DNA from 3 places in the Arthrobacter sp. B3I9 genome. Region 2 is predicted to be linked to each of the others. Evidence: riboswitches for the same ligand, from Rfam matches in the RefSeq annotation. Region 2 holds a riboswitch; each other region holds the start of a gene.
The links. A riboswitch is a leader RNA that binds a small molecule or an ion and turns the genes downstream of it on or off. The one in region 2 is predicted to bind thiamine pyrophosphate.

Region 1 (3,287 bases), 920 kb from region 2:
CCCGCCGTGTTGGGCAGCACGCGGATATTGCTCTCAACCAGCAGCTGGAACAGGGATCCCGTCTCCGCAGGTGAATAGCGCCGCATGGCCACGGTGGTCAGTTCGGTGCCTGACGCCAGGAGGGCCGCCCCGAGGCCGTGGAGGCTCGGAGCCCCGCCGGTCCCCATGATCAGCCGTGACCCAAGCTGCACGCCGTCGACGACGAACGGGTCATCGGTTCCGGTGGACGCACCCGGAGCTGCGGTGAGTGTTGTTTCTTCCATGCTTTTCAGCCTCCCTGTACTGCCGTAACCAGCTCGATGTCGTCCCCGTCGGCGAGCGCCGTGCCGTGCCACTGGCTGCGGGGCACCACCCCTGCGTTGCGGGCGACGGCGATGCCCAGCCTTCCGCCGTCCGCGGACTGCCCGTTCGGGGCCAGCGTCCGCCCGGTGACCTGGGTGACCAGGGTGCTGACGGAGGCGCCGTCGGGGACTGTGTGCTCCACGCCGTTGAGTTTGATGTTCATGGTGTGTCCTTTCTAGTGTCTGTGTGGGCCCCGGGCTGCTGCGGGTTTGGGTTCTGGGCGGAGAACCTGTCCGGCCGGAAACGGCTCCAGCGGGCGTCCGCCCGGCCGTCCAGCAGCTGCCGGCAGATCCGCGCGGCCACGGGCGTCAGCAGGATCCCGTGCCGGAAGAAGCCGGTGGCGATGGTGAGTCCCGCAACGTCGCCCGCGCCGCCCGAGGCCCGGTCCGGAACGCGGCCCAGCAAGGGGGCGTTGTCCGGGGTGGCGGGCCGCGACCGGGCGGTGGCTTCCAGCAGTTCCAGCTCCGCGACGGCAGGCAGCAGTTGCTGCGCATCGCGCAGCAACTGATAGACGCCGCCGGCAGAGACTGCACCCGGGCCGGTCGCGGTCCGCTCCCCCGGGCCGTCTTCGCGCTGGGTGGCCCCGATCACCACCGTGCCGTCCTGCCGCGGCACAATGTACACCGGCACCCCGCGGACCAGCCCGCGCACGGTGGAGCCCAGCAGCGGCCGCAGCCGGACCGGCACCCGGAGCCGAAGGATGTCGCCGTGGACCGGGCGCAGCGGCAGCCGCAGCCCGGGCGGGAGCCCGCCCAGCCCGGCAGCACCCAGGCCGTTGGCCACGATCGTCTCCCCGGCGAGGAGCTCACCTCCGCCGGCCAGGCGAACGCCGCCGACCCGTCCGTCCTGCCAGAGCAGCCCTGTGGCGCGGCGCCGCAGGGCGTGGCTTCCGCCGTCGGCAGCCAGCAGCGCCGCGATCCGGGCCAGCAGGAGGCGGGGGTCCACCTGGTGGTCGGCGGGAATGTCGAAAGCACAGGAGATGCCAGGGCTCAGCAGGGGTTCGCGGGCGCGGGCTTCACGCACCGTCAGCGGCTCCACCGTGAGGCCACAGGCCCGCTGTACGGTCCGGAGGTCCGCTAGCGCCTGCCGGTCAGCCGCGTCGGCGCCGACCGCGAGGGTCGGCGTCGTGAGGTAACCGGTTCCGGGATCCCCGGCTTCCCCGGCCACGGGCTGGAGCTGCGTGGTGGGCTGGAGCTGCGCGGCGAAGCCGGGCCAGAGCCGGGAGGACTCGAGCATCAGCTCCAGCAGGCCCTCCTCCTGGTAGTGGAGTTCACTCACCGGGGCAAGCATGCCGGCCGCGGCCCAGCTGGCCCCGGTGCCGGGGGCGTCGTCGATCAGGGCCACTGTGCGGCCCGAGCGGCGCAGCTCCCAGGCGATGCCGTGCCCGACCAAGCCTCCGCCGATCACGGCAACGTCGTAATACTGCCCCATTTGCGCGTCTTCAGCGGCGGCGCTGGCATCTTTCAGTCCGGCTGTAGTGCCGATGACGGAATCCTTCCCTACGCCGGTACTAACCGGATCAGGTCAAGCGGTCGGCTCTGATGCCCTCTCAGCCCTGGGGCGCCGGGCGCCAATGGCGCACGGTGCAGCAACGGGCTCCCGCGGTATGGGCCCAGTCTAGAGGAACTAGGCTTGTGGCATGAGCCGGAACGACGTCCACACCACCGCCCGCCTGTATCTGTGCACCGATGCCCGCAAGGACCGCGGCGACTTCGAGGCCTTCATCAATGCCGCTTTCGCCGGCGGCGTCGACATCATCCAGCTGCGGGACAAGTCCTTGGAGGCCGCCGAGGAACTTGAGCTGCTCGAGGTCCTGCACCAGGCCGCGCACCGGCACGGCCGGCTCTGGGCGGTCAACGACCGGGCGGACCTGGCCGCCCTGTCCGGCGCGCCGGTGTTCCACATCGGACAAAAGGACATCACGCTGCCCGCCGCGAGGGGCTTCCTCGGCAAGGAGGCCGTCATCGGTCTCTCCACCCATAGCCCCGAACAGGTCGACGCCGCCATCGCCGCTTCCCCGGGCCGCAGCGGGCTGGACTACTTCTGCGTCGGACCCCTCTGGGCCACGCCCACCAAGCCGGGGCGCGCCGCCGTCGGGCTGGAGCTGGTCCGGTACGCCGCGGACGCGATCCGCCGCGCGGAGGAGGCCAGCATCGGCAAGGTGGACGGCGTGGTGCCCTGGTTCGCCATCGGCGGCATCGACCTGGGAAACGTGGAGCAGGTGGTGCAGGCAGGTGCCCGCCGCATCGTGGTGGTCCGCGCCATCACCGAGGCCGATGATCCCGAGGCCGCCGCCCGTGCCCTGCTCGCGGCCCTCGACGCCGCGGACGTCTAAAACCCGCGGACGTCTGACGCCGACCGGCGGACGCCGGCGGATGCAGGCAGGCCGCAGGCCGGCCTCTGGCGGGGCCGTTACCCGGCCAGCCCCAGCTGCGTCATCCGGAGTGAGTGACTGGCCGCGAGCTGGGCCGTCAGTTCCCTGACCAGCTCACGGAACGGCTCCCCGTCCAGTCCGGCCAGTCCGCTGAGGAACGCGTGCTCAAAGCTGACCCGCCGGGCCTGCGCCAGGACCTCCCCCAGCAGCCGCCTCGCCCACAGGGCAAGCCGCGAAGCCAGCCTGGGGTCATCCGCAAGGGCCGCCGTCAGCCGGTCCCGCAGCAGGGACGTGACCTCCTTGTCGGCCTGGATCCGTTCAGCCAGCTCCCGGGTCGGCGTGTCGACGTAGCCGGCGACGGCGCGGTAGAAGTCGGCGGAGACCGTGTCGATCACGTACGCCTTCATGAGCGCCTCAAACCAGTCGGCCGGACGGGTGCGCTGATGGAAGTGGTCCACGGAAGGCTGGAAGGGCAGCATGGCCACCTCCGGATCCCTGCCCATGTCATCCAGCCGTGCGCTGACCTGTTCGTAATGCTGGAATTCGATCACGGCGATCCTGCCCAGCACGG
Region 2 (3,287 bases):
ACTGTGTCCTTCCACACCGCCACCCGGTGCTCCACCACCACAAGCGTGGCTCCAGTCTTCTCCAGGCAGCGGCCCACCGCGTCCCGGACTTCCAGGACACCCGCGGGGTCGAGGTTGGCAGTGGGTTCGTCCAGCAGGATAAGACCTGGCCGCATTGCCAGGATCCCGGCCAAGGCCAGGCGCTGCTTCTGGCCGCCGGACAGGGCCGACGTCGGATGGTCCAGCGGCAGCCCGCCGAGCCCGACGTCGTCGAGCGCTTCCCGGACCCGGGGCCAGATCTCCGCCGGGGGCACCGACAGGTTTTCCGCGCCGAACGCGACGTCATCGCCGAGCCTGGAAAGCACCACCTGGGTCTCGGGGTCCTGCTGCACCAGCCCGGACCGGCCCCGCTGCGCCCGGGGCGCGGCACCGTCGATGTGCAGGATGCCGGTTTCGTCCGCATCGTCCACGGCGGCCCCGGCGGCCCCCGCGGAAGTGTCACCGGCGGCCCCGCCGGAATTGTCGCCGAGGACCCCCGCGAGGGCGTGGAGCAGCGTCGACTTGCCCGAGCCCGAGGGCCCCAGCAGCAGCACGCGTTCCCCGGGGTTGATGTCGAGGTCCAGGGCGTTAACAGCAGGCCGGGACCGGCCCGCGTGCCGCCAGCCCCAGCCCCGGGCGGCGACCCGGGCCGGCCGGACGTGGCTGGTGAAGGTCATAATCCGCGAGCCGTCCTCACTGGTCCCGTCAGGAGCATTGCCGTCTTCAGGAGAACACGGGCTCCGTGGCGGCCTTGCGGGAGGCGAACGAGCTCAGCACCCCGGTCTTCGCCAGGCCGCGGGTGGCGAGCCAGGAAAGCCCGCCGGCGATGACCGCACCGGAGATGGCCGTGAAGATGATGTAGGCAAGCTTGTCCCCGCCGGCATAGGCGATGTTCCAGCCCCAGGGCAGGAAGGAATCGTTGAGTCCGCAGAAGAGCCCGGCACCGGCACCGGCCAGCAGGGACGCGGGCAGATTGAACTTCCTGTAGACCAGGGCGGCAAACACCAGTTCCGCGCCGAGTCCCTGCAGGACGCCCGAGATCAGCACGGTCGTTCCGTACTGGGATCCCATGATCAGCTCACCGGTTGCGGCAACGGCCTCGCAGAAGAGGGCGGCCCCCGGCTTGCGGACAATGAGCATGCCCAGGACGGCGGGGATCATCCAGCCGCCCGCATAGAGGCCGGTCAGCGGCGGGTACAGCGCGTTGACCGGAGCCGAAATCAGGTTTGCGCCCTGGGACCAGGCCCAGAAGATGACGCCGCCGGCCACGGCGATCAGTGCGGCCACCACAATGTCCACGACGCGCCAGTTGTAGTTGCGCCGGGTGATGCCTTGATGGGTAGAAATGCCAGTCATGTCGTCCTCCTGAGGAACAGGAGGGGAGGGTACTCGGCCGGTCGCGGCTTCCGCCGCTCCGCCGGGCACTCTGAGAAGCTCGACTCCCTTGCGCCGGTACTAACCGGATCAGGTTCGAGGGTCTGCGGCTGTCCGCACTCTCAGCGCCCACCGATGGTCCCTGGATTCCTCCAGTTGGCCGACGGCGGCGCTCCCCTGTCGTATTTAAGATCACCCTTATGGGCGCTGTCAGTTTACACCCGGACGGCCGGGTTGCCTGCGGGTGGCCGTTCCAACGCCCGGGGCGCCGGGGGGGGGTTGGACGCTTGTTCAAAGCCGCCCTGGTCACAGAGCGGAGTGGTGCGCCGGCGGGGCCCCGATCGGCGGTAGGGTAGCCCTGACCGGCGTACTGCTGGTCGGCGCCGGCCTTTGTTATTTGAGTGTGGGTATGGTCGAGCGCTGAATGACACTGTGTGACCCAAAGACGGCCTGACCGTTCAGATGCGAAGGACTTATGACGACCACGGGCGACCGAACTCAACCTCAATTCGATGGGGTTGAAGCCCCGGAGTGGGCACGGTTGGAAGACGTGTCCAGAACGCGCCTTTTGGACACCCCTCCAGAGGAACGCTTTGACCGGATCACGCGGCTGGCCCAAGGGCTCTTTGGCGTCAGCGGGGCCAGTATTTGCCTTCTCGGCGAGAACCGGCAGTACCTGAAATCGTTCGTTGGTCCCCTCTCCCGCGAGTCGGAACGTCCCGGAACCTTCTGCACGGAGACGATTAAGTCCCCGAAAACGATGATCGTCGAAAACGCCCTTACCGACGAACGTTTCAAGCAGAGTCCGTTCGTGACGGGCTATCCCCACATCCAGTTCTACGCTGGTTGCCCCCTTACCGGGCCTGGCGGAACCCATGTCGGAGTGTTCTGCATCATCGACCAGTCGCCCAGGACGTTCAGTGCAGAACAGCAAAAGATTCTCGAGGACCTGACCGCGATCATCCAGCGGGAGATGAACCTCTCATGGGACATCGACAACGGCGCCCGCGTCCAACGCGCCCTGCTGCCAGCCACCCCCCTTGCTCCTGCAGGGTACTCGCTGGGCACCTGCTTCTACCCGGCATTCGGGCTCAGCGGAGACTTCTACGACCTCGGCACCACGCCGTCCGGGCTATTCCGGGTCACCGTCGGCGACGCCATGGGCAAGGGCATTGGGCCGGGACTTGTCGCCGGAACGGTCGGGGCCGCCTTCGCGCGCACCGGCTGGCATGCCGACCCGTCCCGCATCTTTGAGGATGTAGCGGAAAACCTCGATGAGACGCTGGCACGGCTTGGGTCCTACGCCACGGTCTTCCACGCGGCAATCGACCCGGTGACCGGTGTGGGCCGCTACGCGGATGCCGGCCAGGGACTGAGCTATATCCTGCGTGCCGACAACACCATCGAGCGCCTCTCCCCCACCGGTCCGCCTCTGGGACTGGTCCCCGGCCCGAATTGGGACACGCAGACCTTTACGCTGGACCCCGGGGACGCCATCCTGGTTCCGACGGACGGTCTCCTGGACCTGCACGGCGGCGATCTGGGCCGGCTCGCCGCCGCGATCGCTGACCTCCGGGGGGACGTCGATCCGGCCGCGGCCGTCAGGGAACTTTGCGACCGGCGGGGAAAGCGCGTCCTGCTCGACGACATCACGGCGGTCCTTCTCCGGCGAGACACCCAATCGGCCTGAGGCCGGCCGCCGGACTGCAGCTGCTCGGCGGCGCCGCGGCGGACGGCCATTCCGTCCGGGACAGGGACGCTAGGCTAGGAGAAGCCTTGTCCCATTCCTGAAGGAGTACGACGAATGAACATCTTCATCAAGCTGCTCGGCACCGGCATCAGCCTGCTCGCCGGGTTCGCGGGCACCAAGCTGGTCGACACCGTCTGGGAGAAGT
Region 3 (3,287 bases), 1.4 Mb from region 2:
GGCGTAAGCACCGAAGATCTAGACTACGCTAATTTTGCCTTCGGCCGCAAACGAGGCTGGCTCCGGACGGCCATGCGTGATGGACTTCACTCCGCCATGACTTCTCTTAGCCAGGACAGCGCATTCCTTCTGCAACGACTTCCGGAACCGTGCCCCACTATCGTACAGGCTGGCCGGCGCCTCGCGGCTCAGGCGTGGAGCCTCGGCGCGTCGAAGAAATCGACTTCGTAGCGTGCGGACTGCCGGAAGGACAAAGCCATGGCGCCACGTTCGCCGGCCGAGGCGCGGCGTGCTGCCAGATCCGCGATCTCGATAGCCTGCCGGGTGGCGGCGGCGAAGCCCTCGTCAGCGTAGGTCCGCAGCCAGTCCGCGTAGGGGTGATCTTCCGCGGCTCCGGCGGCCAGGAACTGCGCGTAAAGGGCCGCTCCGACCTCGGCGTAGAGCCAGAAGCACGGCAGGGCGGCGGCGACCAGCACCCCGTAGCTGCCGGACACCGAGGCGGCCAGCAGGTGGTCGACGTAGGACTTTGTCACCGGTCCCAGGGCCATATCGCCGGGCCGGGTGCTGAGCCAGCTCCGGTGCAGCTCGGATTCAACCTCCAGGCACTGCTGTGCGGAGCGTGCCCAGAAGAAGCTGTTCAGCCTCGGACGGTGCGAGGGCTGCCGCGCGGGCCAGCACCCGCGAGTAGCCGTTGAGGTAGAGGGCGTCCTGGGCCAGATAGTAGGCGAAATCCTTCTCCGGCAAAGTGCCGTCGGCGAGGCCCTGGATGAAGCCCAGGCCATAGATCTCCTCGAGGTACTCCGCCGCGCCGGCCCAGAGGGCGCTGACAAACTCCCCCTCGGCCATCTGGGTACCGTCCTGGCCGTGGCTTGCGGTCAGGTGCTGGACGTGGTGGAAGTGGTGGACGGGACCGTTGCCGGTGCCGACGTCCAGGCGGTTCGAGCTGCGCAGCGCCCCTTCAAGCCAGGGCTTCACCTCACGCAGCGCCGCTTCCCAGTCCCCCACCCGTGCCTGCACCGTCGCCAGCGCGGAGGAGAGCGAGCATCCGGTCCCGTGGCTGTTGCTGGTGGGCACCCGCCTGCCCGGCACCACGACGGTTTCCCGGCCCAGCAGTCCCCCGGTGTTGACAAGGGCATCCGGGCAGCCGCCGTCGTCGTGTCCGGGTTCGCCGTCGTCAGGGTTGTTCCCGCCAGCGCTGTCGAGGTGCCCGCCCTTCACCAGAACGGTGGTCCCGCTCAGGGCGGCGAGGCGTTTGCCCTGGTCCAGGGCCTCGGACCAGTCGGCCGCGACGGGTTCCCGGAGCAGCAGGGCCAGCTCGGCAAGGTTGGGCGTGATGAGGTCCGCGAGGGGCAGCAGGGTATGCAGGGCGGTCTCTGCAGCTTCGGCCAGCAGCCGGTCACCGCTGGTGGCCACCATCACCGGGTCCAGGACGACGACGCCGGGGCGGGCCTGTTCCAGCCACCGGCGGACGGCGTCGATCACGGCCGCGTCACCCAGCATGCCGATCTTGACGGCGTCGATGCTGATGTCCGCGCTCACGGCGTCCAGCTGGGCGGCCAGGAAGTCGGCAGGCGGAATATGGACCGCCGTGACACCCCGCGTGTTCTGCGCGGTGAGGGCGGTGATCGCCGCCATGCCGTAGCCGCCGTGCGCCGCGATGCTTTTCAGGTCGGCCTGGATCCCCGCGCCGCCGGAGGGATCCGAACCGGCGATAGCCAGTACCCGCGGGATCGCGGGCCCGGCCGGGTTCGGGACGGCAGGATTCGGGACGGCGGCATTCCGGGACGGCAGAAATGCGGATGGAAAGACAGCTGTTGCCACGATAGACATCCCTTCGCCGGTGCTAACCGGACAGGTTCAACGGGTCTGGATCTCAGCCGGCTCGATGCGCGGCACCCCGTGTCAGTCCTCCAGCCTAACCGCCCCACTTAACAAACAGCGGGTGCGGCCCGGACTTCGGCCGATTACGACGCCGTGTCCGGACCGCACCCGCGGCCACGCTCAGTTGTTCCACCGGTCTCCCGGGCGATAACTTCCCCTTATAGCTGCGGGCTACAGCTCCGACGCCGGCACGCCGACGCCGAGAATGATCGGCTCGTTCGCCGGGGCCGGCTTGACCGCCGCCGTGTCCGGGGACGTTGCGGGAACCTTGGCCTCGTGCAGGGACCCGGCTGCTGCCCCGGACGGGGCAGCCTGGCGCTGTTCAACGGATGTCTCGTTGGCGGCACCCTGGGCGCGGCTGGCGCTCCGGTTCCGGCGGACACGCCGCCCGCGTGAGGTTCCGGACTCGGCGTCTGCCCGTGCCGGTGCCTGGGCCTGAGCCGGGGCCGGTGCCTGCTCGCGCGCCGGCGCCTGGGCCGGTGCCTCCGTTGCCGGCACCTGCTCGGCTGCAGGCTTGCTTTCCTCGCTGTCGCCCAGGTGGGCGAAAGCCTCGGTCAGCAGGTCAAGGGTGAGCGCAGGTGCCGCCGACTCATCGGCATGCTCCACGTACGGCAACACCACCTGCTCGCCGCCAAAGGTGAGCACTGCAGCGGGACGTCCGGCTGCTTCTTCCGCTGCGGCCAGCTGCCGGGCGGACTCGGCGGCGGACTGGCGGGTCTCTGCCTTCCTGGCCTCAGCCTCGTGCGAAGCAGCTTCCCCCTCGTGCAGGTGGGCCGCGTGGGCTGCCGCCGCAATGTTGGCGAGGGCTGCACGGGTCGCTTCCGCCTTCGCGTGACGCTCGGCCTCCGTGGGCTCCGGGTGGAAAGCCGCCGGTGCGGACGGCGCTATCTCCGGTCCGCCCTGGCCGCCCTTGCCGCGGCGGCGGCCCTTGCGCTCGGTCCGGACAGGCGGCTGGGTCTCGGTGCGGGGCACGTAGTGCTCGGCAGCGACCACGTTGGCGCGGCGGTGTTCCACCGGCTCGTCGTGCGTGACAATGCCGCGGCCGGCACAGACTTCGCACTGCTCGCCGAAGACTTCGAGAAGCCCGGTACCCATCCGCTTGCGCGTCATCTGCACGAGCCCCAGCGAGGTCACTTCGGCCACCTGGTGCTTGGTCCGGTCGCGGCCGAGGCATTCCACCATGCGGCGCAGCACGAGGTCGCGGTTGGATTCCAGCACCATGTCGATGAAGTCGATGACGATGATGCCGCCGATGTCGCGGAGCCGGAGCTGCCGGACGACTTCCTCGGCCGCTTCCAGGTTGTTCTTGGTGACGGTTTCCTCGAGGTTGCCGCCGCTGCCAGTGAATTTGCCGGTGTTGACGTCCACCACGGTCATGGCCTCGGTGCGGTCGATCACCAGGGAGC

Region 1: linked by a shared signal. The riboswitch ahead of thiO (glycine oxidase ThiO) and the one ahead of QFZ65_RS02715 (ECF transporter S component) in region 2 are both predicted to bind thiamine pyrophosphate.
Region 3: linked by a shared signal. The riboswitch ahead of QFZ65_RS09130 (bifunctional hydroxymethylpyrimidine kinase/phosphomethylpyrimidine kinase) and the one ahead of QFZ65_RS02715 (ECF transporter S component) in region 2 are both predicted to bind thiamine pyrophosphate.

What each region holds. Positions count from the first base shown of each region.
Region 1 is NZ_JAUSYO010000001.1:1,474,636-1,477,922, reverse strand. Features, by position in the region: gene QFZ65_RS07040 (thiazole synthase) at 1-263, opposite strand, end outside; gene thiS (sulfur carrier protein ThiS) at 269-505, opposite strand; gene thiO (glycine oxidase ThiO) at 502-1,773, opposite strand; TPP riboswitch at 1,822-1,955, opposite strand; gene thiE (thiamine phosphate synthase) at 1,982-2,677, shown strand; gene QFZ65_RS07020 (ferritin-like fold-containing protein) at 2,755-3,287, opposite strand, start outside.
Region 2 is NZ_JAUSYO010000001.1:559,380-562,666, reverse strand. Features, by position in the region: gene QFZ65_RS02720 (ABC transporter ATP-binding protein) at 1-695, opposite strand, end outside; gene QFZ65_RS02715 (ECF transporter S component) at 742-1,374, opposite strand; TPP riboswitch at 1,442-1,581, opposite strand; gene QFZ65_RS02710 (GAF domain-containing SpoIIE family protein phosphatase) at 1,961-3,082, shown strand; gene QFZ65_RS02705 (DUF4235 domain-containing protein) at 3,197-3,287, shown strand, end outside.
Region 3 is NZ_JAUSYO010000001.1:1,946,320-1,949,606, reverse strand. Features, by position in the region: partial or broken gene QFZ65_RS09130 (bifunctional hydroxymethylpyrimidine kinase/phosphomethylpyrimidine kinase) at 189-1,830, opposite strand; TPP riboswitch at 1,813-1,910, opposite strand; gene QFZ65_RS09125 (Rne/Rng family ribonuclease) at 2,053-3,287, opposite strand, start outside.